DNA from 3 places in the Bacillus sp. OTU2372 genome. Region 3 is predicted to be linked to each of the others. Evidence: riboswitches for the same ligand, from Rfam matches in the RefSeq annotation. Region 3 holds a riboswitch; each other region holds the start of a gene.
What was found. A riboswitch is a leader RNA that binds a small molecule or an ion and turns the genes downstream of it on or off. The one in region 3 is predicted to bind glycine.

Region 1: linked by a shared signal. The riboswitch ahead of gcvT (glycine cleavage system aminomethyltransferase GcvT) and the one ahead of AAHB15_RS22955 (amino acid permease) in region 3 are both predicted to bind glycine.
Region 2: linked by a shared signal. The riboswitch ahead of AAHB15_RS04750 (amino acid permease) and the one ahead of AAHB15_RS22955 (amino acid permease) in region 3 are both predicted to bind glycine.

The regions. Positions count from the first base shown of each region.
Region 1 is NZ_JASATK010000014.1:87,253-89,530, forward strand. It holds gene gcvPA (aminomethyl-transferring glycine dehydrogenase subunit GcvPA) at 1-42, opposite strand, end outside; gene gcvT (glycine cleavage system aminomethyltransferase GcvT) at 60-1,166, opposite strand; glycine riboswitch at 1,395-1,484, opposite strand; gene AAHB15_RS19910 (DEAD/DEAH box helicase) at 1,696-2,278, shown strand, end outside.
Region 2 is NZ_JASATK010000001.1:1,005,615-1,007,892, reverse strand. It holds gene AAHB15_RS04750 (amino acid permease) at 1-1,102, opposite strand, end outside; glycine riboswitch at 1,267-1,345, opposite strand; gene AAHB15_RS04745 (AAA family ATPase) at 1,822-2,278, opposite strand, start outside.
Region 3 is NZ_JASATK010000019.1:102,434-104,711, reverse strand. It holds gene AAHB15_RS22960 (MFS transporter) at 1-387, shown strand, start outside; glycine riboswitch at 533-634, shown strand; glycine riboswitch at 638-694, shown strand; gene AAHB15_RS22955 (amino acid permease) at 1,005-2,278, shown strand, end outside.

The DNA of each region.
Region 1 (2,278 bases), on a different contig from region 3:
CGTCCTATCTTGTTCAGTCATGGGTAAATAGCGATGTTTCATAAATCTAACTCCCTTCGTTAGTTCTTTTCTCTTTTATAAAAAGGTGTTGGAACTACATTAGCTTTTAACCGTTTACCACGAATTTCCACTTCTACCTCTGTTTCTAGTGCGGCAAATTCGGTCTTAATAAGAGCAAGACCAATATTTCGCTTTAAAGAAGGCGACTGTGTACCGGTTGTCACTTCTCCGATAAGCTCTTCTCCTTTATAAACAGAATATCCATGTCGAGGGATACCACGGTCAATCATTTCGATTCCTACTAATTTCCTTGGTAAGACATTTTCCTTCTGTTTTCGTAATGCTTCCTTCCCAATGAAGTCAGCTTCCTTATTTAACTTCACGGCAAAGGAGATTCCTGCTTCAAGGGGAGAGATCTCAGGCGAAAGCTCTTGCCCATAAAGTGCCAGCACAGATTCAAAACGAAGGGTATCACGTGCACCTAATCCGCATGGAAGAATACCCTCCTCTGTTCCTGCCTCTAAAATGGCCTTCCAAAGGTCAACCGCATCGGCTGCATCACAGTAAACCTCAAAACCGTCTTCACCGGTATATCCTGTTCTTGATACTAGTACCTTCTTACCGTTTAGAATTACTTCTTGCATAAATTTGAAAAAGCCAATTTGACTTAAGTCTGTATCTCCTGCAAGCTTTTGCAGGACCTTTTCTGCAAGCGGACCTTGAAGCGCAAGCTGGGCTGTCTTTTCAGACAAGTTATCAAGGAAAACATCCCCCTCAACGTGATCCAGAAGCCATTTATAGTCCTTTTCTATATTGGAAGCATTAACAACTAGTAAATAATGATGGTCCTCGATTTTATATACGAGCAGATCATCCACCGTTCCGCCGTTTTCATAACACATTGCCGTGTATTGAGCACCGCCATTTTTAATTTTTGAAATATCATTGGTCATCATTTTTTGTAAAAATTGTAAACTGTCTTTCCCTTTTACTTCCACTTCCCCCATATGGGAGACATCAAACAGACCTGCTTTTGTACGGACCGCTTCATGCTCTTCCTTTATGCTGGAAAATTGGACAGGCAGCTCCCACCCGCCAAAATCGATGGTTTTCCCGCCGTGTTCTTTATACACTGCAAAAAGTGGAGTACGTTTTAATTCAGTCATCCCTTAATCCCCCTCATTTGATCCACATTTTTATAGGTTCAACAATTCTATAAAAGTTATTTCCCTAAACTTTTGTGAAACAATTCGACTTTTTTTAAAACATAAAAAAGGACAGAAAACCTCCTTAATAAATTAAGTAGGTCTCTGTCCTTGCACCTGAAAGTTTACCCTTAAGCGGTTTTCCCCTTTGGTGGCTGCAACAAACACTAGCAGCGCTCTCCAGAGCTGCGTCAAACAAGAGTTCTTTTGCCTGAGAGATTCACATTTTCTGCTTGCTCCTTCGGCGCTACTCTTCGTAGTCTCTCCCCTTGCTATCATTCGCATTATAATATTTTTCAATTTGGTAATACTAATTATACTTAAAAAAATAAATTACTTTATTAAAATATTTAAAACATTCTAAGCTATTATCATCCTACCATTAAACTACAACATTGAGCAATCATTTTATAAGAAAACGATAGGCAGCAGACGGTCTTAATAATTGGCAAACAGATGATATTACAATGTATGAAAAGGAGCTGTAATAATGTCGGTTGAAATTGAATTTGATTCCTCGTGGCAGGATGATTTTTTACATAGAATTGACAACGATGGTCCGTGGGGGAACTGGGAGCTTTTTAAATTAGCAATCGATGTTGAAAAACATTTGGTCATCCCGGAGTTTGAAGGCTTACAAGCTCCAAATCATCTTCCTAATTTAACACCTCTTCCACATCAGCTTGAAACAGCGAAACAGGTGATTGAAAACATGAATGGTAAAGCTATTCTAGCTGATGAAGTGGGGCTTGGAAAGACAATTGAAGCTGGGCTGATTTTAAAAGAATACATGATTCGCGGTTTAGTAAAAAAGGTATTAATACTCGTTCCTGCATCTTTGGTTACCCAGTGGGCGATTGAGCTAAATAGCAAATTTTTTATCCCGGCCGTTACCCAAAGGAAAAGCTATGTCTGGGAACAGTGCGATGTCGTTGTTTCTTCAATTGATACAGCGAAACGAAATCCTCATCGGGACATTATCAACAAACTGGACTACGATCTCATTATCATTGATGAGGCACATAAACTTAAAAATAACAAAACGAAAAACTACGAATTTGTTCAAAACCTTA
Region 2 (2,278 bases), on a different contig from region 3:
AAATAAAACAAATTGCACTGATCGTTGTCACAATGCCAAAAGCTTGTTCAGGAATCAGCTTGCTTAAAAGGGCTCCGACTGATAAAACAAGTGCTGAGACCAATAATGCGTTACTTGGTACATGATTTTTATTTAATTTAGAAAATGGGGCTGGGCCTTGGGCTTTAGAGCTTAAATTATATAAGATTCGGCTCGTCGAAAACAAACCACTGTTACAGGCAGATGCCGCTGATGTTAACACAACGAAATTTATTATTCCTGCTGCAATCGGTATACCCACCAGACTAAACGTTTTTACAAAAGGACTGTTATCAGCATTTAACTGTGTCCATGGGTTGATACATAAAAGAATGAACAGTGCTCCCACATAGAAAAAGAGAATTCTTAACGGAATTTTATTAATCGCTGACGGGATATTTTTTTGAGGATTGGCTGTTTCTGCCGCTGATACACCCACTAATTCAACGCCGACATAGGCAAAGACTACCATTTGGAAAGATAGTAAGAAACCTGAAACACCGTGTGGAAAAAGACCGCCATATTCCCAAATATTTTTTACAGAAACGGTTGCCACATCTGTTTTGAATCCTATTACTAATAAGATAACTCCTATTCCAATTAAAGCCAGAATCGTGATGACTTTTATTAAGGCAAACCAAAACTCTAACTCTCCAAATAGTTTTACCGTTAATAGATTAAGCCCTAATAATAGAACTAAACAGACGATGGCTGGAACCCACTGCGGGATATCAAACCAATATTGAACATATACACCAACGGCAATGATATCAGCCATAGCGGTCATGATCCAACAAAACCAATACGTCCATCCAGTTACAAATCCTGCCCATGGTCCGATATAGTCCTCAGCAATGTCTGTAAAAGATGTATAACCCGACTTTGATAGAAGCAGTTCTCCTAAAGCCCTCATAACAAAGAAACAGGCGATGCCCACAATTACATAGGCAAACATAATTGATGGGCCTGCTAACTGGATCGCCCTTCCTGATCCTAAGAATAAACCTGTTCCAATCGTTCCGCCAATCGCAATCAATTGTACGTGACGGTTCTTTAAATCCCTCTTTAATTCTTGTTGTGCCACTTGAAACTCCCCCTAATGGTAGTAATAATTCTTCTTGTGCATGTGAAATCATGAACAAGAAGTGAACCAATTAAAAAAGAGATTGGAATTTCTCCAATCTCTTCAGGGCGAAAGAATAACAAATAATATCTATTACTCTTTTGTGGTAGAATAATAAATAGTCTTCGTACTCTTCTGTCCTTTTGCCTGAGATTGTGAACCCTTCGGCGCCGCTTGTCACGCGGTCTCTCCAGAAGCTGCTCCTGCTATAGTGTGATCCATAGCAATCATAGCTTGCTAAATATTTAATTTGTAAAGTAATGAATGATTATTTAGCATTCATACTCAGAAACTAAACTATCGTTGAATAATTTATAATTTTAGTAGTATTAGTTCTATTTGTCAACAAATAAATTTATGTACCGTTAAAATGGCCATTTTTCAAGTATTGAAACTTGCGAAATCACGGATGGACAGGTGGCTAATACTCCGAGCTTTAATACATGGACATAGTATGTAAAAATGATGGTAGAATATTAGAATTAACTTTCTTAACGTTACTAAAGAACAAAAATGGATGGTAAGTAACACCATCCATTTTATTGAGATTTGATTGAGAATATTTCTGCAGGTTTGTTAATAGGTTTTGTCCTCAACAAACCTTGTTGAAAGCACTTCCTCCGGTTTCTCGAAGAGTTTTGTCCTCAAGACCCCCTATTGAAGACACTTCCTATACTTTTTTAATCGTTTTTGTCCTTATCAGATGAATCTAATAAAACTTGACTCTGTGACTCTAGGACTTCTGCACGACTTTGGCCATACAGCCCGACATAGATTTGCTCTATCTCTTCGCCTGTTAAATCGCCACGCTTCAGGAGCTCCTCGGCAATCCGGTGGACAAAGTCAGCATTATCATTTACAAGCTTCTTAACTTTGGTCATCTCTGACTTTAAGAGTTCATTGATTTTGGATCGCAGTGCTCTCAGTCCGTCCGAACGTGAACCGACCGCGAGCCAGCTGAATAATTCTTCACCCATGCCGACTATCCCTAGATAAGCGCCTGCAAGCTCTGTTGCCTGCCTCAAATCAGAAGTAACCCCATTTAATTTTTTATTTAAAAACTCTTCTTCCACCGCACGTGCTGCCAAACAAACTTGTATTTCTGCTAGGATCTCTTTGTCGGTCCGATTATATCGT
Region 3 (2,278 bases):
AGTTTATTTTCTACTCCATTTGGTATGCTTTCTGACCGTATCGGTCGCCGACCAGTTTTGATTACAGGTTATGTAATGTTTGCACTCATTTATCTCGGCTTTGGTCTGGTACATACTGTCTTTGGGATTTGGATATTATTCTTTATTTACGGGTTGTACTACGCGACTACTGAAGGAATTCAAAAGGCTTATGTAGCAGATATGGTACCAGAAGGACAACGTGGGATGGCAATGGGAACATTTAATGCATTAACTGGTATAGCTACATTGCCAGCAAGCGTAATGGCAGGTTTTTTGTGGCAATCATTTGGTGCTTTTACTGCTTTTGGCGTAAGTAGTTTACTGGCAATTATTTCAGCATTGCTAATGTTCATCCTTCGTATATAACAAAGCATAGTTAAGTTTTAATTGTAAACATATTACATTTATTCCTATGGTAATATACTTTTTCGGAATAATTAATAAATTCTGAATATTTAATTGACATCATCCTTTCCATAGAGTAGTATGTAAATGAAATGTATGATAGCGGATGAATATTGTGGGAGAGACCAAACGTATTGTTTGGCACCGAAGGAGCAAGTCCCCAAAAAATGGGGAACAATCTCTCAGGTAAAAGGACCATAATAGGACGCGTCTCTGGAGAGAGCCATGGGCCACCAAAGGAGTTAAACTCTCAGGTAAAAGGACAGAGGAAAGATTAGAGAAAATCTATCTTCCCTCTGTCCTTTTTTTGTTTGGGAAAGATAGTACACACGGAAAAAGGAGGATTGTGCTATGAAATCTATTGAGGAATGAGACTATGGGGACCTGCTAAGAACAAGCTGATCCTATTAATTTTATTTGAATTGTAAGCGCTTTTTTAGTTGTAGAATTAACCGGTAATATTATCTTAAACTTTTTTTGGGATATTAATTTGCATTTAGTTTGATTTAAATTCTTTAAAAATAGATTTAAAACGAAAAAAATTGTAAACATCCTAGAAAAGTAGAGGGGGAAATCGAATGCAGGAACAAAAATTGGAAAGAGGCCTAAAAAACAGGCATGTACAACTAATCGCTATTGGTGGAGCAATCGGAACGGGATTATTTCTTGGTGCAGGAAAATCGATTCATTTAGCAGGACCATCGATTTTATTTGCTTATATGATTACGGGGGCCATATGCTTTTTAATCATGCGCGCACTTGGCGAACTTCTCTTAACCAATTTAAACTATCATTCTTTTGTTGACTTTGTAAGAGACTATTTAGGTAATATGGCAGCCTTTGTAACTGGCTGGACCTACTGGTTCTGCTGGATTTCCATTGCTATGGCTGACTTAACAGCAGTTGGTCTCTACACCCAATATTGGCTTCCTAATGTACCGCAGTGGATGCCAGGATTAATTGCCCTTGTGATTTTGTTAATTATGAACCTTACAACCGTTAAACTTTTTGGTGAAATGGAATTTTGGTTTGCCTTAATAAAAGTCATCGCTATTCTGGGACTAATTTTTATCGGTATTGTCATGATTGTAAAAGGCTTTTCTACAAATTCAGGTCCATCTAGTTTCACGAATTTATGGAGCCACGGCGGCATGTTCCCGAATGGCATAAATGGGTTTATTCTCTCATTCCAGATGGTAGTGTTTGCATTTACAGGGATCGAACTAGTAGGACTTACAGCAGGCGAAACAAAAGACCCTGAAAAAGTTATTCCAAAGGCAATCAATAATATCCCAATTCGGGTATTTATTTTCTACCTTGGCGCATTGTTTGTCATTATGAGTATTTATCCATGGAACGCGATAAACCCGGCGAAAAGTCCATTTGTCCAAGTCTTCGTAGCAGTTGGTATCGCAGCAGCTGCCGGAATTGTTAATTTTGTCGTACTTACATCCGCTGCTTCGGCATGTAATAGCGCCGTTTTTAGTACAAGCCGGATGGTATACTCACTTGCCAAAGATAAAAATGCACCTGAATCATTTGCAAAACTTACTTCACGAAAAGTACCTTCAAATGCATTGTTCTTTTCAACTGTAGTTATTCTTATTGCAGTTATTTTGAACTATGTCATGCCGGAAGGCGTATTTACACTCATTACAAGTATATCTACAGTATGTTTCATCTTTATTTGGGGAATTACTGCCATCAGCCATTTAAAATACCGTAAAACAAGACCCGATCTGGCGAAGGTCAACCAATTTAAATTGCCGCTTTATCCATTTTCGAATTATCTGATCCTTGCTTTCCTAGCTTTCGTTCTTGTCGTGCTTGCTCTTGCTGAAGATACTCGTAT